4 regions of the Pseudoalteromonas sp. S327 genome follow, and region 3 is predicted to be linked to each of the others. Evidence: predicted binding sites of a transcription regulator. Region 3 holds the regulator's gene; each other region holds the start of a gene.
What was found. Region 3 encodes sigma-54, which starts transcription at its own class of promoters, with help from an activator protein. Its sites were predicted from a motif close to GTTGGCACGNNNNTNGNNT; they were not measured.

Region 1 (5,079 bases), on a different contig from region 3:
CTGCGCACTTGCGCTATTTCTAAATAAGGGACGTCGTGCTTATAGTCACTGAGGGTTTGTCCGTCCATGTACTCGCAAATATGATATAAAAACCGGCTTTGCGATTGTGTATTTAAAACCTTCATTACATTAGGATGATTAATACGTTGCCCTACCCACCCTTCGCGTATAAAGCCTTGAAGGTAGTGTATATCGTCTTCAAAATTAACCGAGGGTGCCTTTAATACAACGGGCGGTACATCAGGTGCTTGTTGTACCAAATAAATGTGCGATCGGCTGCTTTCGTTGATTTTACGAATAACCGTATATCCATCAATTATTTGGCCAACCTCTAATGCGGGTGGTATTTTGCGCTGCGTTAACGATTGATAAAGCTCATCTAGATTTTGCTGCGCAATGCTATTTACCTTCACTAATAAACAACTCACATTATCATCACTGCCTTGTGCTATAGCACGTGAGGTAATAGCCTTTGCTGCCTGCTCTAAGTTGTTATGGGCGTTTATTTCGTTGGCAATTTCACTATAGGGCAATACATCATGCACACCATCGCAAGTCAGTATGTAAATATCACCGGCTTTTAGGTCAACTTCGTAAACATCAATTTCTTGATGTGACTGCGCGCCTAAAGCACGAGTGAGCGTATCATTTACTTTATGATCCCGCGTTATCGCTTCCATTTGATTATCTCGTAAACGCGTAATGCGAGTATCGCCTAAATGAAATATATACCCCGTAGCTGATTTTAATATAAGCGCCGTAAAGGTGGTCATCCAATCAGCTTGGCGTTGCCCTAAGTGGTTATAGTTAACTGATTGCGAATATAACCACTGATTTAAGCTAGCTAAAACCTTAGAAACCGATTTTTTGACCGCCCAGCTGTCGGGTGTATTTAAATACTCATTTATAAAATGAGTAACACTGAGCTGCGATGCTTGTTTGGCATTTTTAGCCGATGAACACCCATCTGCTAAGCACGCAATAGCGCCTTTTGTTTCTTGTTGTTCGTGCTCAGTATTTAAAGCAGCAAACGCATCTTGATTTTCATCTTTTATGCCCGCGGCACTGTGCCCACCAAAAGAAACATCTAGCGTATTATTACGAACTTGAGCGTGTTGGGTTTCATCAAACATGGTTAACGCTGCCTTAAGTCACTGAAATAAGTTCAACAGAGCCATCTTCGTTTACTTCTGTCATGTGCCCATCTGGCTCTTTCATGAAAAATAACGCCCCTAAACCTAACAATGCACTGGCAGCAATAATCATAAAGAAAGTTTGGTAATCCACTAATGAGAGCGCCGTTAAATACACCACCGCGCCAACGTTACCGTAAGCGCCTGTCATACCTGCAATTTGCCCTGTTAAGCGGCGTTTAATAAGTGGCACAGCAGCAAAAACCGCTCCCTCACCAGCTTGCACAAAGAACGAACACGCCATGGCAGCAGCTACAGCAAGCCAAAGTGGCCAGCTAGCGTCAACTAATCCCATAACAAAGTAGCCAACAGCTAACCCTGAGGTAAGAACAATAAGTGTTTTACGACGACCCATTCTATCTGAGATCCAACCACCACCCGGGCGCGAGGCTAAATTCATAAATGCATAAGCAGAGGCCAGTAAACCTGCGTACACCATATCTAGGCCAAACACTTCCATGAAAAATAATGGCAGCATAGATACAACGGCCAGCTCTGAGCCAAAGGTGGTAAAATATAAAATATTAAGTACAGCTACTTGTTTAAATTCGTAGCGGTGTGATTCTGGCACGGGTTGTTTAAATATATGTCCGTTTATATCAAAGGTTTTATATACCTCGTAAGCGTATAACAGCACTAAAAATGCATAAACGGCTAAAACAAAATTGGCAGAAATTAAATTAGCGCCTGTAGGAGACAACTTCCAAGTAAGTAAAGCCAGTGCGCCATACATAGGTAATTTCATAATAAGCAATAATACAAAGTCACCTTTACTGGTTACTTCCATTGCGCCTACTTTTTTAGGCTTAAAGTACGTCCCCCCTTTTGGTGTATCGGTTACGTTTATGTACCAAATAACACCAAAAATAACGCTAAGTACGCCCGTTAAACCAACGGCATAGCGCCAGCCATCGTCCCCGCCAAACATAAGCGCTAATACAGGTAGTAACATGGCAGCGGCAGCCGAGCCAAAATTACCCCAGCCACCATAAATACCTTCTGCTGTACCAAGCTCATTAGCCGGGAACCACTCGCTCACCATACGAATGCCCACTACAAAGCCTGCTCCAATAAAGCCTAGTGCAAAACGCGCGATAGCGGCTTGCTCAAATGTGGTGGCCATAGCAAACATAAAACACGGTATGCTACATAAAATAAGTAAAGCGGCATAAACAATACGCGGGCCAAATTTATCTGTCAGCATGCCAACAACAACACGCGCGGGAATGGTTAAGGCCACATTTAAAATGAGAAGCGTTTTTACCTGTGCCATAGTTATACCTAGCGAGCCCGCTATTGCCCCTAATAATGGAGCATGGTTAAACCATACAAAAAAAGAGATAAAAAACACCATCCAGCTTAAATGTAGTATTTTCATTTTTCCGCTAAACGATATGAGATTAAACCCAGAACTCGGTTGCATGTTTTTTTCCTTGTAACGATTATTATTTTAAGCAGTGAGTACGACTTTGGTAGTAATAACACTGCGACGATTGTTAAATTAACGTTAACCGCTTTCAGCAATTACTAAGCCAACAATTAATAGGTAGGTTTTTCAGTCACTTATATTTTTGGGAATTAATGTTTATTTCGCTTTGCACTATTTAAGCAGCTTTGTTGGGCGTAAACAGTGCAAAGAATTTTTAAGCTTTACTTGCTCTAGGTTTTAACTAATTGGTATTGTTAAAAAAAATTATGAGAACTCATTAATGCAAAAACCCCCTTTAACGTATCAGCAGCAATTGCGCTATTCTCGCCATATTATGCTTCCTCAGCTAGATATAGATGGACAAGAAAAAATATGGCAAAGTCATGCTCTTATTGTGGGGTTAGGTGGATTAGGCTGCCCAGTTGCGCAGTACTTAGCGGCCTCGGGCGTAGGTACTTTAACGCTTGTAGATAACGATGTGGTTGATGCAACTAACTTGCAAAGGCAGGTGCTCTATAAACAAAGTGATGTTGGGTGCTTAAAAACCCACAGTGCAAAAAAACAGTTAACTCAGTTAAATGATGAAATAGAGATCCACACTATTGATGAATTTTTAAATGAAAATTCGCACCTTGAACAACTACTTAGCAAAGTAGATGTAGTTATTGACTGCACTGATAACTTAGCAACACGTAATTTGCTCAACAGCGCCTGCTATAACACCCGTACGCCCTTGGTTTCGGGCTCTGCCATAAGGTTAGAGGGACAAGTAGCTTGCTTTACAATGGCGCCTAATAGCCATTGCTACGGGTGTGTGTCACAGCTCTTTGGCGAACAAACTCAAAGCTGTTCAGAGTCAGGCGTGCTCTCGCCTATTGTAGGGCTTATTGGTAGTATTCAAGCGACTGAAGCACTTAAAATTATTGCAGGACTGCCTAGTAAACTCACCGAGCAGCTATTACTTGTAGATGGTTTGAGTATGGAGTTTAACCGTTTTAATATTGTTAAAAATAAGCACTGCCCTGTTTGCAGTGCTTAATTTAGTACATTGTAAATGCATGACTGCTCTTTAGAGCCTAATTTAGCGTTTCTAGGTTATTTATTGTCAAATAAATCTGCTCGCCTAGGCTTGCAGCACTTTGCTGCCATTGCCTTTTAGACACCGCGCAATACAGTAATTGCGTATCTACGTTAACAGTTAGCAGCCATTGCTCATCAAGCTGCTGGGCATTTTCAAGCATACCTATTAGCACGTTTGAATTGCTCTCGTTAATTGGTTTTACTTTGCTGTAGGCTATTTGGCTGCTTTCTATAATTAACTTATGGTTTTGTTTTACCAGCGAAGGCACTGCATATAAATGCTGTTGGCTATTACTAAGAGTAAGCTGGTAAAGACCAAAAGCCTCATTAAATTCAGGCTTACTATAACTAAGTATACTAAGTGGCGTTTGGCTCTTATTTGTATAAATACTTTGCACCACTTCTTGTGTTGCACCGCACTGGAGCACGTTGCCTTTCGCTATATGAAGTAATGTATCGCTGCAATAAAGTAGCTCTTTTAAAGAGTGGCTGACAATAATAAATTTAATACCATGGGATTTATTAAGTTGCTGAATAGCCCCCAACATAGTAAAACGCGTTGACCAATCTAAGGCGCTAAATGGCTCATCAAGTAAAACAACAGATTGCCCACTTAGTAGTGTTCTTGCAAAAATTACGCGCTGACTCTCCCCGCCCGAAAGCCCCGACACATCACGATTTAGTAATGGGTTTAGTGCTAATAAATCAATTACCTGATCAGGCGTTAGGTTATTACTTTTATTTTTACAATGCTTGTGAGTAAACAGTAAATTACCCATCACATTTAAATGTGGAAATAACGGGCACGACTGCAGCTGTAAAGTAAGTAGGCGTTTATCGGGCTTTAAATGGGTAATATTATGATTATTTATACACACATTTTGCGCCGTCGTAAGCCCTGCTATCGCCTGTAATAAGCTCGATTTGCCCGAGCCCGAAGGGCCAAACACCCCTAAAATATCAAATTGATTTATAGCTAAATCAACATGTAATTCAAAATCGTCCAAACGTTGATGACATTGTATTTTAAGCACGATTAGCAGCTCCGTTTATCACGGTTTTATTAAATTTAAACAACAACACTAAACACGCAAACGAGATTGCTAGCAATACCAACGACAATTGGTGCGCTGCCCCATAATTAAGCGACTCTACATGGTCGTACAACGCAATAGACACCACTTGTGTTTCGCCTTGTATATTGCCACCAATCATTAGTACTAAACCAAATTCTCCCAATGTATGGGCAAAGCCCAGTGCAAAGGCACTGCCTATGCTTGGCTTTAATAGCGGTAACGTTAAATACATAAAACGCTTAAATGGACTGATCCCTAAGGCAATAGCAGCTTGATTGTAAGTAGTATTTATTTGTTTAAA
Region 2 (5,079 bases), on a different contig from region 3:
TGGGCTTTTGGCCCACATTAAAATGCCTAACAAGGTTACGACTGTCCGCAATTGGCACTCTCCAGCCACTCGACAGCATAAAATATTGATAATAATTGATAAGGTATTTTACTGTGTCGGATGGCGCTTCGCTTATCCGACCTACGCAGGCACAAAAGAGTTACTAATATTGCATTAGCTTTTTTGGTTGGTAGCCCCTGCAGGAATCGAACCTGCAACTGCCCCTTAGGAGGGGGCCATTATATCCATTTAACTAAGAGGCCGCATCGAGCTTACAGCTTACAGCTTACAGCTTACAGCTTACAGCTTACAGCTTACAGCTTACAGCTTACAGCTTACAGCTTACAGCTTACAGCTTACAAAAATTATAACGGCATCTTGTTTTTCATATCAAGCTAAAATTAACTTAATTGCTTGATAAATATATATCTTCTTTGTTTAACACGTACAGCGGTATGAGCTTACGGCTGCTTGCTACAATATGTTTGCTGTGAACATTTATAACGCGGGTATTTACTGCTACGCCATTTGGGCGGTAAATTAACGTACCTGCTAATACATAGTTAGCCATGCTGCTTTCGCTTAGCTTTTCTATATCGCGAGATAACACGAAGTCGCCTCTGTTTGATACATCAATGTTGTCCATGGTTTTAAAATCTACCACGCCGTAGCCAAATTTTTGCAGCTGATGAATAAACGTCTCTGCTAATTGATTACCCAACTGATTACTTTTATTAAGCGATGCGTCTAAATCTACAATGGTGGTAACCGCTATGTTGATGCTGTTGTTATCGGGCGCTTCGGCTTCAAGCGTATCGACTAAATCCAGCGCCATTTGCTCTACATAGTTTGCCAGCGTTTTGTGGTGTTTAAGCGGTGTAAACTGCCTTGCTGTGTCGTACTCACTTTGCTGCTGCACAGATTGGTTGGCATACATAGGCTTTGGTTGGCTACTTTGCGTTACCACGGTGTAGTCTGAGCGTGTGTTTATGCTTTCGTTATGCTCATTATTTTGCGTTATTGAACAGCCAGTTAATGCTAACGTTGCCGTTAGCCCTGCTATAGCAGATAGTTTGTAAAACATGGTCAACCTCACTCGCTGGCTTGTTTAAGCATAATTCCGTCGGTGCGATAGCTACTGTTTAGCGCATCAACCACTGATTGAGGGATAAACCCTTGCGCACTGCCCACTACCGCTTTACTTTTAATGCCCACTATTCGTGCATTTACCAGTACGCCACCTTGGTGACTCACAAGTGTTCCTGCTAATACGTAATTAAAGTTTTGATCTTGGTTTAGCTCCAGGTAGTCGCGGCTAAATACAAAGTCGCCTGCGGGGGTTACTCGCATATAATCGGTGGTTTTAAAATCGATAACCGGTACTCCAAAACTATGCAGCTCGTGCATAAAGCTTTCGGCTATTTGGTTACCTAACAGGCTTCCATCGCTGTAGTCATCATCTAAAAATACAAAGCTAGAAACGGCAAGTGGCGTTTTGTCGTTTACGTATTGCAGGTTTTCGACCATGTCTTGCATTATACCGCGCACATAATGGTTTATATTTTTGCGTTTTGCGGGGGCACTTTTGGTGTAGTTACTTTGCTTGTTTAAATTAGACTGAAATAACGCTTCATTTGGTGCAGGTGCTTTTACCGCACGTTGCTCTGAAACAAGCTGGGCTGCATTATCTTGCTCAACTTGCTCTGGCTCTGAATGTAGCGAATTTAACATTTGCGAACAGCCAAAGCCTAATGGCAAACATAGGGTAATTAATAGGTTTCTCATGGTGTGCTCCTGATTAATATTCGCTGCGGTACAAAGAGCCGTCACGCTGCTGAATTTTTTCATTTCCCCACATTACATTTATAGGGATCTCTGTACTGCCTGCCGACAGTACTTGCTTGTTTTCAATATTAACGAGTCGTGCATTAACTATATAAGCATGCTGTTGGCGCGTTACAGTGCCGGTGATGACTAAGTCAATATTTTGGCGATTGCGTAATTTACTTAAGTCGCGGCTTAATATGCTGTCTGCGTTTTGCGCTAATATAAGGTTATTACCTAGGCGGTACTCAACGGTATGATAGCCAAGCTGGGTAAATTGCGTTAATAAGCTTTCTTGAATTTGTAAGCTCAAACCCGAGGCCTGCCCTGCTACTAGCTTAGTATCTAAAGCATCTGCATAAAAAAAGCTACTCACACCAATGCGCGCATTGGCATTTAAAGCGCCATTTACATGGTTAAGCTGCGAGGTTAGATTTGCTACATACTCGTTAACGGTATAGGGTGCCATTGCTGCTTTTGGCGCGTCAGTAGGCACACTCGGCTCTGGGGGCGGAACCAAGTTGCAAGCAGTTAAATTTAACAATACTAAAGGCAGTAAAAGGCGCATAGTTGCCGTCCTCTTCAAAACATACCGAGGATAAAGCAATTATTATGCCTAATTAACCTAAACTCTGGATAATAAACCTATCTCTAGCCAGAGATAATAAATTTAAGTATCAAGATAGTTCAATATGCTAGTAAGGCTCTTAACCAGAGTTCAGGTTAATTAACTTTGAGGCGTTTTGACGTAGTAAGTGACAAAGCAGGTATTATTGTTTATTAATGACTTACATGCATCTTCAGCTGCTTTTTTTGTTTTAAACGCACCAAGCTTTAATCTATAAAAGGTGTGCTGGTCAATCAGTACTTGCTCGGTATTTACTTCAAGCTTATTTGAGGCCGATTGAAATTGCTTTATAGCCGCTTCAAGTACCGCTTTATTTTTATACGCCCCCACTTGCACAGCAAACAGCGCATTTGTATTAACAACAGCTAAGTGGTTAGTTTGCTGTGGTTTTGGGTGCGCGTTAAGTTGTTTTAATTTATCTACTGTGCGCTGTAATTCACTTTCTAGCTTTAACAGTCTTTCTAGTTGAGGCTTGGTTTGTTGCCACTGCTGCGCTGACTCTTTTAATACGGCTAAATCATCTTTTTTAATGAGCACCGTCTGCTTTTGGGCCGTTGCGAGTGCGTGAGCACTGTTTGCTAATGCAAAGCCTAAAACTAATGTGGCTAAAAAATCCTTGTAGTGCAGCATAAGTATGTTGTTAATTTGGGTAAGAGTGGGCGCTATTTTAACAGCCAATCAACGCTTAGCAAGTCACGCGTGCTAGGACCTATTGCGCTTTTATACCAATTAACTTAATTAAGTAATCTATTATGAGGATAGTAAAACGTATTGATAGCTAGACAAAAAAATTGCTATTTAGTTGCTCTAAATGAGAATTTTTTAACGCAGAACGCAACACGATTAGGCCCATAAAATGATTATTTATTATTGCGGGTTGGTATCACTATTAAAGTTTAATTGGCTTATCGGTGTAGTTACTTACAATGCAGTCGAGCTTATACATTTTAAATACTTCACAGTCGGCTTTGGCATTTTTAAGGTTTTTATAAGAGCCAAGCTTTAAGCGATAAAAGGTTTTATCATTTATTTTTGCGGTTTCTACGTTAGTTAATATTTTATCTCTAAATAGTGGCGCTGCTTTGGTATTTAGTTCTTGCCAGGCTTTGGCTACATCTTGCTTAGAATCAACCGAGGCAACTTGTAATGCAAATACATGTTTAGGGGTATTAAGTTTTAGAGTTTGCTTTTGGTTATTGTTAGCGGCTTTGTAAGTTTGCTGACGACGCGGCTTGTTACTGGTTGTACGCGAAGGCGTGCGAGTGTAACGGCTACTGTAGGCAGGGCTTGCATTAGATTGTGCAATAGCTTTAGAGTTTATTATATCTATATGATTAACCAGGTAAGTAATTTCTTTTTCAAGCTTTAAAATACGCTCTATACCGGCGCGTGCTTGCTGCCATTGCATTGCGGCATCTTTTAATTGCGCAAGCTCTAGTGCAGTTATCGATACGTAATCGGGCGTGGTGTTAGGTATTTCATTATCAACAGCAGGTTTAGCGGTAGGCGTAATAGAGCACGCCGTGCCAAACGTAAGCGTAAAAAGGCATACAAAAAAGTGTTTATAGTATTTTTTTAATTTAAGCATGTACCCGTTATCCTGAAAGCAGTGCCTGTGCACTTACATTTCAGTTAAACATTCTCACAAGAAAGCGTTTAACTTAGCAATTTAAACAATGAGCGATTTTTGCTCCCGCACGCTAATTTACCTGCTTAGATAAAATTAACATGACCCTTCCGTGAGTTTGGCTTTTAATACAACTTTGATGCCAATTAACATAAACTTTACAATATAAATTACGTTATGTTGCTATATAACGCAAGTCAAATTCAGAACATAATTAAGCGTAGACCATCTTTATTACTGGCGTGGTTAAAATTAAGTAAACCCATACCTATTTTTGTATTAATAATTTAGCACTAAAAAAGGCGCCTAAACAGGCGCCTTGGTGGGTAATTTAATAAAAACTAAATTAACGATTTAATAAATGTTTTTAAATCATCTGCAAACTCGTCGCGGCGCAGAGCAAACTCTATCGTTGCTTTTAAGTAGCCTATTTTACTACCACAATCGTGGCTGCGGCCTTTCATTGCGTACGCGTCTACTTTTTCTTGCTGCATTAGCATGGCAATTGCATCTGTAAGTTGAATTTCGTTGCCAGCCCCTTGCGGCGTTTTAGCAAGAAGTGGCCAAATGTTTTCGCTCAATACATAACGCCCTACTACAGATAGGTTTGAAGGTGCTTCATCTACTGGCGGTTTTTCTACCATGTTTATAATTGGCGAGCTTTCACCTTGGTGAAGCTCTACGTCACCTAAATCAACAACACCAAATTTGTCTACTTCGTCCATTGGTACTGGCTCAACCATAATTTGGCTGTGCTTAGTTTCTTCAAAACGGGCGATCATCTCTGCTAGGTTGTCTTTTTTAAGGTCGCTCTCTACGTCATCAACAATTACATCTGGCAAAATAACCACAAAGGGTTCGTTGCCAATAATTGGCGCTGCACAGTTAATTGCGTGGCCTAAGCCTTTGGCTTCGCCTTGGCGTACGTGAATAATGGTCACATCTTTAGGGCAAATTGCCTGTACTTCGGCAAGTAATTGCCGCTTTACGCGTTTTTCAA
Region 3 (5,079 bases):
CAACTTATTTTAGAAGGCAATGTGGTTGCTAAAAATTTAGTTGATAACGCCATGATAGATAACATCAATGCCGATAACATCGAAGTCGACATTAAAGCGCTAACAATGCGCTCTGAGCAGCCAGTGGTTGTCACTGGGCCTAATTTAAAAATTGTCGGGAAAGGCCTTGAAGCCGATTTAAAAACCGAAGTAATAAAACTAATTAACCATACGCGAACAATATATTATGACCAATAAACTCACTAAAATACTTATTATCCCATCGCTAATGCTTGCATTTAGCGCCTCTGCTGCTGAGCCTGCTGCTCAACCGCCAGCAAATCAAATTTCTATTAGTGCAGACCGTCAAGAAGGCCAACTTAAAGAAAACGTAGGTATTTTTGAAAAGAACGTCGAAATTGTGCATGGTAATCGCAAAATTACAGCCGACCGACTTGAAGTACATAAACGTGAAGACTTAGGGGATAACAAACAACTCCTTATTGCCACTGGCAGCCCAGCCTACTTCGAAGAAAAACAAGACGATGGTACCGTAATGAGCGCCAGTGCAAACGAAGTACGTTACGACGTAGCAAAGCGCTTTTTAACGCTTGTTGGCGATGCTGAAGTCGCACAAGCCGGTCAAAAAATTAATGCTAAAAGTATTACCTACGATATGCAGCAGCAGCTTATTAGCGCAGAAAAAGACGAAAACTCCACGGATCGTGTCCACACAATTTTAGTGCCTGTTGAAGCAAAAATTAAAGAAAAAACAGGTAACGAAGGTCAACCATGAGCACCTTAAAAGCAGAACTATTAGCAAAAAGCTATAAAGGCCGCCAAGTTGTAAAAAATGTAGGCCTTGAGGTAGAAGCCGGCAGCATTGTTGGCTTATTGGGCCCTAATGGCGCAGGTAAAACCACCACCTTTTACATGATTGTAGGATTAGTACCTAGCGACAAAGGTAAAATTTCTATTGATGATAACGACATTACGTTATTACCTATGCACAGCCGCGCCCGCTTAGGCATTGGCTATTTGCCGCAAGAGTCATCAATATTTAGAAAGCTGACAGTTTATCAAAACTTAATGGCTATTTTAGAAACGCGTAAAGAGCTCAATAAAGCCGCGCGAGAAGAAACGCTCAACAACTTACTTGATGAATTTAGTATTCAGCATATTCGCGATAGCCAAGGTATGGCGCTTTCTGGTGGTGAACGCCGCCGTGTAGAAATTGCCAGAGCACTGGCAGCGAACCCCAAATTTATTTTATTGGATGAGCCTTTTGCTGGTGTTGATCCGATTTCAGTGTTAGATATAAAGAAAATAATAGAACATCTTAAAAACCGTGGCATTGGCGTATTAATTACCGATCACAATGTAAGAGAAACCCTTGATGTTTGTGAAAAAGCCTACATTGTTTCTCATGGGGAGCTAATTGCATCTGGTACCCCAGAACACGTATTAAATGACAAAACTGTACGCGATGTTTATTTAGGCGAGCAATTTAGGCTGTAACATTTAAGCCACACCTACAAGCATCTGCTAATATTAATTATAACAACATAAAAGGATTGTTAGAGATACATGAGGCAATCATTACAGCTGCGCATGGGCCAGCAACTTACAATGACTCCACAATTGCAACAAGCGATTCGCTTGCTGCAGCTCAGTACATTGGATCTCCAGCAAGAAATACAAGAAGCACTTGATAGCAACCCGCTATTAGAAGTAGAAGAGCAAGATTACACGGAAGAGTCGGCTGGAAAAAATGAACAAAAAGCAGATACGGATGATGTAACCGTAAGCGCATCGGCTGACGATACAACCAGCGAGTACGAGCAAGACAGTGGCGAAGCTTTAAATAAAGACACCGTTAGCGATGATATGGCAATGGATGTAACCTGGGATGAGTACATGAGCGCAGCCCCTGCGGCATCCTCAGGCCCAATGCCGGAAGATGAGTCTATTTATCAAGGTGCCTCTACTGAAACGCTACATGAGTATTTAATGTGGCAGCTTCAGCTTACTCCTTTTAGCCCAACTGACGAAGCCATTGCTATTGCCATTGTAGAAGCTGTAGATGACTCGGGTATTTTAACGCTAAGTTGCGAAGAAATTTTAGAGAGCTTTAACCAAGAAAACAATGACGAAGTTGAAGTTGAACTTGACGAAATAGAAGCCGTTTTAAAGCGTATTCAGTTATTTGACCCTGTAGGTATAGCCGCGCGCAGTTTACAAGAGTGCTTGTGTATTCAGCTAAACCAGTTTGATAAAGACACCCCTTTTATAGAACAAACTAAAATGATCTTAACCGATCACATTGATCTATTAGCGGCACGCGACTATCGTACATTAATGAAAAAGACTAAGCTTAAAGAAGACGAGCTTAAAGAGGTCATGACCCTAATACATACCCTCAACCCAAAACCTGCAGATACAATAGTAAGGGAAGAGTCGGAGTATGTAATACCGGATGTGTCGGTTAAAAAAATAAAAGGCCGCTGGGTGGTAGAGCTAAACCCAGATAGCATGCCAAAAATACGCGTAAATAGTCAGTACGCGGCTATGTCACGTACCGTAAAATCAAGTGGTGATAGCCAATTTATTCGCTCTCACTTACAAGAAGCTAAATGGTTTATAAAAAGCCTTGAAAGCAGAAACGACACGCTGCTTAAGGTAACAAACTGTATTGTAAAACAGCAACAGGCATTTTTTGAACATGGCCCAGAAGCAATGAAGCCAATGGTTTTAAACGATGTTGCTGAAATGGTAGAAATGCATGAATCGACAATTTCGCGTGTTACTACGCAAAAATATATGCATACGCCACGTGGTATTTTTGAGCTTAAGTATTTTTTCTCAAGCCACGTAAGCACTGAAAACGGCGGTGAGTGTTCATCAACCGCAATACGTGCCCTAATTAAAAAGCTAATTGCCGCGGAAAACTCAGCTAAACCATTGAGTGATAGTAAAATTGCGGATATATTGGCAGAGCAAGGAATTAAAGTAGCTAGACGCACAATAGCAAAATACCGTGAATCGCTAGCTATTCCACCGTCAAATCAGAGAAAGAGTTTGATATAAGACGTAAAAAACAAAGAGGAAATGCTTATGCAACTAAACCTAACTGGTCGTCACGTAGAAGTAACTGATTCACTTAGAGACTATGTAAATAATAAATTTGCAAAGCTAGAAAGGCACTCAGATCATATTAGCAATGTGCATGTCATTCTCGATGTAGAAAAACTCAACCAAAAAGCAGAAGCGACTATTCATGTAAGTGGCGCAGATTTATTTGCCTCAACAGAGCACCAAGATATGTATGCCGCTATAGACTCGTTGATTGACAAGCTCGATCGTCAAGTCATAAAACATAAAGAGAAGCTTGCTAGACACTAATATTATGAAATTAAGTACATTAGTATGCCAGGACTGCAGCAAAGCTGCGGTCCTTTTTAGTAGTAAAAAAAGAATTTTAGAGTTTATCAGTGAGCTAGCTCATGAAAAGCTCCCCTACTTACCACAACAAGATATTCTTAATGCGCTGGCAAGCAGAGAAAAGCTAGGCAGTACTGGTATTGGCCGGGGTATCGCCATTCCTCATGGCAGAATGGGTGGCGTAGAAGAGCCGCTGGCTTTAGTACTTGTTAGCGACACGCCTGTTAACTTTGACGCTATTGATAACTGCCCTGTTGATATTTTTGTTGCACTCATCGTACCAGATGGCGATAACCAACAGCACCTAAAGACTCTGGCAACCATAGCTGATAAACTGAGCAACAAAGAATTTTGTAAACAGCTGCGCAGTGCTAAAACCGATGCTGAGCTGTATCAAGTAATTGTTGATCAATCGTAGTAAATATTAAGGGCTATAAATGGAGTTAATTATCATAAGCGGCCGTTCTGGTTCAGGTAAGTCGGTTGCTTTACGCGTGGTTGAAGATTTAGGCTATTATTGCGTAGATAATATTCCGGTCAACTTACTGCCCTCTTTAGTGCGAAGTGTTTCAGATAACTATGACAAAATAGCCGTTAGTATAGATGTTCGTAATATCCCCAAAGAACAAGACGAATTTAACGATATTCTCGAGTACCTTCCTGACTTTGCTAAACCCACACTGTTTTATTTAGATAGTGATGATCAAACACTGATCAAACGTTTTTCAGAAACACGCAGATTACACCCTTTATCCATCGATTCGCTGCCGCTTGATTTAGCAATAAAAAAAGAAAAAGAACTGCTTGATGGGCTCGTAACGCGCGCTGACTTTATGCTTGATACCACCGATTTAAGTGTGCACCAATTAGCAGAGTCAATTCGCGAAAAAATACTGGGTAAAAAAGATAAGCAACTTATTGTAACGTTTGAATCGTTTGGCTTTAAACACGGCATACCTAAAGAAGCTGATTATGTTTTTGATGCTCGCTTTTTGCCAAACCCCCACTGGGAGCCTGAACTCAAACCGCTTACGGGCCTTGATCAACCAGTAAAAGATTTTTTGGCAAATCACAGCATAGTCCAAAAATTCACTTGGCAAATTCAAACCTTTGTACAAACTTGGTTGCCACACTTAGAGCGTAATAACCGTAGTTACCTCACTATTGCAATTGGCTGTACTGGTGGTCAACACCGCTCGGTTTATTTAGCGCAAGCCATTGGTGAGAGCTTTGCTATGACGCATCCGAATGTCAAAATTCGTCATCGTGAGCAAGAAAAGTAACCTTAAAATAATAACCTGTTCAGTTTAGGTATAGTAATTTATGCGCTGTGAAGACACATTTTTAATAAAAAATAAATTAGGCTTACACGCCAGAGCGGCAACGGTCCTTGCGCAATTAGCTGTGCAGTTTGATGCTAAAATCACCTTACACCAAGATGATAAAGAAGCCGCAGGCGACAGCGTATTGGCTTTAATGCTACTTGAAAGCAGTAAAGGTAAAGAAGTTAAAGTAGTCTGTGAAGGCCCTGACTCAGAGCAAGCTTTGCATGCGGTTGGGCAATTAATTGTACAACGATTTAACGAACAAGAATAATTTAAAGCATCATAGCCTTATAAGTTAAAGACTTATCAGGCTAGACTATAAAGATTTAGTGAA
Region 4 (5,079 bases), on a different contig from region 3:
GCCAAGCATTAAAAAGTAACACACAAAAATGCACGTTAAATACGTGCATTTTGTATTTTATAGCTCCTTACTAATTACTTTTAACGAGGCGGGGTCAACTGTAATAGTAAGCGTATCCGCTGTTTTAATTTCACCATCCAGTACATACTTAATTTCTTCGTCTGCGGTTATCGTTACTTTTTTAGCGTTGGTATGATGCGAGCTAATTGCTAAATGCGTTTGTGTAATACTACTAAACATAAGTTCAGCAATGCTTAACACGCGAGTGGTGTTTTCATCACTAGGTAGCAGCCAATTAATGTCTAATAGGCCATCTTCGTGATCGGGCTGACCACCTCCTTGGGCTAATAACGTAGTAAATGGCGCAGCATTAGCCACAATAAAGCTATTTGTATTTACCTCCTGCATTTGATTATCATCAAGGGTGACATAAAGGGTTTGCGCTTTTTGCTCACTAAATGCCTGAAAAAACCCACTTAAATAGGCAAGCTGACCCGATTCGTTTTTTGAGTCTCTATCTGCTTTTTCTACCATTGATTGCTCATAACCAATCCCAGCTAACAACAGCATAAGCTCGTCATTACAATAGGCCGTATCAATTGTTTGGGTTTGCCCATCAATAATAAGATCGCAGGCCTGCTCAACAGGAATGATTTTAGAGCTAATCCCCATAAGCACATGCGCTAATGCATTGGCTGTGCCCATTGGGATAATACCCAGCTTGCACTGAGTGTTTACCAACACACTTGCTACTTCTGTCACGGTTCCATCGCCGCCACAGGCAATTATTATATCTGGCTTATCTTTAATGGCTTGTTTAGCAAGCTCAATACCGTCTATATCTTTGGTGGTGGTTAATACTTCTAAATCATAATACGCCGACAACCTAGCCACTATTAAATGCTCTTTGTCTTGCCACATTTTGGTACCCGACACAGGGTTTGCAATAATAACGGCTTTGTTTTTAATAACTAGCTCACCCTTTTTATGTCGCTTTGCTAAATGACGAAGCTGATGCTTATTAAGATTTGCGGTTTCGCGGGTTTCTTTTATTTGCGCGAGCACTTGGTGAACATCGGCGTTTTTATCTTGGCTCAGTAAATACGCTGCCATAACAAATACCGAACGCCCTCTACCCAGTGCACAGTGAACTACCACGCGGCGGTCTTCTTTAATATGATGATGTATCCAGTTAATGGCTTGGTTTAATTGCGAATGGGTAGGCACACTATGATCAAGCACCGGAATATTTAAATAGCTAATATTTTCTTGTGTAGAGCTCCATTCTAAGCCATCAAACTCACACGTTACATCTAATATTGCCGTTATGCCGTTTTCTTTTAACGTATCTATATCAGAGGGGAACAATCGGCATGCTAAAAATAAATGGTCGTTAATTTTTTGAATGGGAGGGACTTTATCGTGCTTGCGAGAATACGCATTGTAAATTTGAACACCCAGTAAAAAAGGCACAAATGCCCAGCGAATATAAAATGGGATGACACCATTTTCACGCTTTCTAAAAATTTTCGCCAAATTAAAAATGTAAGCACCACTGACAAGAATTAACGACAATGCACTCCAGTAAAATACCACTGCAAAATATACCGAGTTAACCTCCCACCCTATAAATATAAAAATTAACGCTAAAATTAAATAACTCGTTGCAGCCCACATATTTTCTCCTTTATTTTTACTGTTTTGGCACATTTTTTTACAGCTGTGTATAAGTGTAGTAGCAATTTACACGCCAACAAAAGTTGTTTTTTAGGAACAAAAACAACACTAAGTAACTGATATAAAATAAATAAAAGTAGCTAGCTTTAGCTGCATTCGCATATTAGGCGCTTTTTACACAGTAATCGGTCATTTTTTCTCACTACTCAAAGGTAACTGTTTATATTTAAAACTTGTTTCAATGTGTACAGCAGCTAATATAAATGTCAGCTTAAAAGTTTTTGCATCCAATCACTCTTTTCACACGTTTATTGAGAGTGTGTTTATCTTTATTGGTTAAATTTATAACAGCCTGTTTAATCTCTATTTCAAAGCGATTAGGTTGCGCTTAAATAAAACAATTTTTAATTCACGAAGCCCAACACACCTCGGTAATAATAAAAACAACAGGAACCTTATGGAAAACGACAATTTACTTCCTCTTTTGTGTAAAACAGCACAGGGTAACAAAGCCGCGTTTGCTGATTTGTATCAGCAAACAAGCGCAAAGCTTTTTGCGATTAGTTTAAATATGCTGTCAAACCGCGCGCACGCAGAAGAAGTACTGCAAGAGGCATTTATAAAAATTTGGCATAACGCGTCAGAGTACAACTCATCTAAAGGCACAGTTATTAGCTGGATGATAAGCATTGTGAGATACCGCAGCTTAGATGCATTGCGTTATCACAAGGTAAGAAAAGAGCAGGCAATGGGTGACGATGAATACGACGAACAAGCAGTCGATGTTAGTTACGACGAACAAACCAAACTTGTTAATTGTATTGAGCAACTTGATCCCCAACAAAAACAAGCCATTCATTTAGCCTATTACAAAGGGCTAAGCCATGGTGAGTTAGTCAATCACATAGAAACGCCCTTAGGCACAGTTAAAAGCTGGATCAGGCGTGGTTTGCAGCAGTTGCAGAGGTGTTTAACATTATGAATTATAATAAACCAGAATTACTTGATGCTTTAGCAGGGCAGTATGTATTAGGTACTTTAAAAGGCCTGGCACGAAAACGTTTTCAACGCTTAATGCTCAGCTTACCGCAAGCCCGAGAAGCCACTATAATGTGGGAGCAAAATTTAAATGATTTAGCCAGTGCAATTACGCCTCAAACACCCCGCGCGCAAGTGTGGCAGAATATTTTAAATACATTAGAACACACCAATCAGCCCGTTAAAACGGTGATCAAACCAGCTACATCGCTGTGGCGCAATTTGTCATTTATAGCTACAGCTGCCTGTATTATCTTGGCATTTTTGGTTATTCAGCCCCAATACAGCCAACAAATTGCTTTAGTACAAAACCAAGATAAGCAATCACTGTGGTTTATTAACGTAGATGAGCAAACATTATCGGTTAAAGCCAGTGATAAACTCGTTGCGCAAACCGATAAAGACTACGAGCTGTGGATGATTTTAAAAGGGCAAGACACGCCAATTTCGTTGGGTCTACTGCCTAAAAACGGTGAAAAACAGTTACTCAAAGGCACGCGCTTTAAGGCACAAGACATTGCCCTACTCGCTGTTAGCTTAGAGCCTTTAGGTGGCTCGCCAAACGGCCTACCAACACAAGTACTGTACACGACAGATTTAGTTATTTTATAACTAAATAAACGCGACTGGTTGGTCAAACTTTGTTTGGCCAACCTTTTTATTTACCTTGGGTAACCATTAATATTTGATTAAACTAAAGTAGGCTTAATCGCACTGCGATGCTTATCATATTGTGTGCTCAATACCTGCTGCGTTATTTTAATTGCATACACCCCCTGTAATAAGTATAAAACCAAACCGCTTCAGCCTCTTTATCACTTCCTTATCAAAATATAAAACAGCCTGCTGAAAATTTAATCTTGAACGTTAAACACTCCTTTATTAACAATAATAAAAAAATATTTAACTTTTTTGCATCCATTGTGCTTTTTGCTTCGTTATTAGTTATGACTCCAATCAAAACTAAAGGAAAAAGTCATGAAAGCTTTAACTCCATCTATACTCGCAGTAGTAGTATGCAGTACCTTAGTAAGCACCTCTAGCGAGGCATCAAGTCATCGTGAAGCGCCGAACATTAGCCGCTTTCCAACCTTAGACTCTACCGACTTTTACGTATTTAATAGTTATGAAGCAGGCAGAGACGACTACGTTACATTTATTGCCAACTATATTCCTCTACAAGATGCCTACGGCGGCCCTAACTACTTTGCTATGGACCCAGATGCAACCTACAGTATTCATATTGATAACGACGGTGATGCAGTTGAGGATATTACCTTTGCCTTTAATTTTACCAGTATGCTGCCAAACGATAATCAAGGCGTGCAATTAACCGTTGGCCCAGAAGATAATCAACGTACTGTATCTGTACCTCTTAAAAACGTTGGTGGTGTAGCAGCAGGTGATGATAGCGCCGCTAATTTTAGCGAGTCATACACACTCAGCATGATAAGCGGTCCACAACGCACGGGTACCAGTACAACATTAAGTAATACCACTACCAGTTCAACCACGTTTAATAAACCGCTTGATTATATTGGTGACAAAACATTTGGTTCAATGGCTGATTACCAAACCTATGCAGATCAGTTTGTTTATCAAGTTTCGGTACCAGACTGTGACAGTATGGCCAAAGTATTTGTTGGTCAGCGCAAAGACCCATTTGTCGTTAACTTAGGTAAAACATTCGATTTAGTAAATTACGTTCCCGTAGAAGGTGATAGTGCGCCAGGTGCTGGGGATGGCGGTGGTTTCCCTGGAGGGATTACACAAAGCAGTGAGAATGACGACCTCGTAGATAAAAACGTTACCTCAATTGCAGTTGAAATGCCTAAAAGCTGTATTGTAGGTGAAGGCAACGGCGTAATTGGTTCATGGACAACAGCAAGCCTACCTCAAGCACGCATTTTAAACCCTAACGCTAAATTTGCAGATAACGCGGTAAATGGCGGTGCATTAACGCAGGTTTCACGCTTAGGTAATCCATTAGTTAATGAGCTAGTTATTGGTATTAAAGACAAAGATACCTTCTCAACGGCTCACCCTAAAGACGATGCACAGTTTTTAGATTACGTTTCGCACCCGTCTTTACCAGAGCTGTTAAATATTTTATTTAAAGATGCAGTAAATACCACACTTGGCGCTAATTTAGAAACTCTTGCTCCAACTAACTTTCCACGTACTGATTTAATCACCGCATTTTTAACTGGTTTTGCAGGGGTAAACCAACAAGCCACCGTAACGCCATCAGAAATGCTACGTTTAAATACTGCAATTGCAGCCACAGCACAAACTGATCAGTCTGCATTTGGTGTAGCCGGTGATGATTTAGCAGGTTTTCCAAACGGGCGCCGTCCAGGTGAC

Region 1: the regulator sigma-54 is predicted to act here: its motif matches at 2,712-2,730, upstream of CWB60_RS11160 (NarK family nitrate/nitrite MFS transporter).
Region 2: the regulator sigma-54 is predicted to act here: its motif matches at 2,426-2,444, upstream of CWB60_RS11945 (FlgO family outer membrane protein).
Region 4: the regulator sigma-54 is predicted to act here: its motif matches at 1,737-1,755, upstream of CWB60_RS04695 (diacylglycerol kinase family protein).

What each region holds. Positions count from the first base shown of each region.
Region 1 covers NZ_PNDP01000035.1:9,274-14,352, reverse strand. Annotated here, with positions in the region: gene CWB60_RS11165 (bifunctional protein-serine/threonine kinase/phosphatase) at 1-1,133, opposite strand, end outside; gene CWB60_RS11160 (NarK family nitrate/nitrite MFS transporter) at 1,147-2,616, opposite strand; gene CWB60_RS11155 (HesA/MoeB/ThiF family protein) at 2,903-3,661, shown strand; gene CWB60_RS11150 (ATP-binding cassette domain-containing protein) at 3,699-4,736, opposite strand; gene modB (molybdate ABC transporter permease subunit) at 4,729-5,079, opposite strand, start outside.
Region 2 covers NZ_PNDP01000036.1:1,895-6,973, forward strand. Annotated here, with positions in the region: gene CWB60_RS11925 (hypothetical protein) at 1-21, shown strand, start outside; tRNA gene CWB60_RS11930 (tRNA-Arg) at 189-263, opposite strand; gene CWB60_RS11935 (FlgO family outer membrane protein) at 407-1,084, opposite strand; gene CWB60_RS11940 (FlgO family outer membrane protein) at 1,093-1,785, opposite strand; gene CWB60_RS11945 (FlgO family outer membrane protein) at 1,799-2,392, opposite strand; gene CWB60_RS11950 (SPOR domain-containing protein) at 2,552-3,130, opposite strand; gene CWB60_RS11955 (SPOR domain-containing protein) at 3,342-4,040, opposite strand; gene galU (UTP--glucose-1-phosphate uridylyltransferase GalU) at 4,421-5,079, opposite strand, start outside.
Region 3 covers NZ_PNDP01000033.1:47,521-52,599, reverse strand. Annotated here, with positions in the region: gene lptC (LPS export ABC transporter periplasmic protein LptC) at 1-237, shown strand, start outside; gene lptA (lipopolysaccharide transport periplasmic protein LptA) at 227-775, shown strand; gene lptB (LPS export ABC transporter ATP-binding protein) at 772-1,497, shown strand; gene CWB60_RS10495 (RNA polymerase factor sigma-54) at 1,567-3,066, shown strand; gene hpf (ribosome hibernation promoting factor) at 3,094-3,381, shown strand; gene CWB60_RS10485 (PTS sugar transporter subunit IIA) at 3,386-3,838, shown strand; gene rapZ (RNase adapter RapZ) at 3,858-4,703, shown strand; gene CWB60_RS10475 (HPr family phosphocarrier protein) at 4,744-5,016, shown strand.
Region 4 covers NZ_PNDP01000012.1:55,825-60,903, forward strand. Annotated here, with positions in the region: gene CWB60_RS04690 (VF530 family protein) at 1-19, shown strand, start outside; gene CWB60_RS04695 (diacylglycerol kinase family protein) at 58-1,677, opposite strand; gene CWB60_RS04700 (sigma-70 family RNA polymerase sigma factor) at 2,135-2,659, shown strand; gene CWB60_RS04705 (anti-sigma factor) at 2,656-3,327, shown strand; gene CWB60_RS04710 (DUF4331 domain-containing protein) at 3,694-5,079, shown strand, end outside.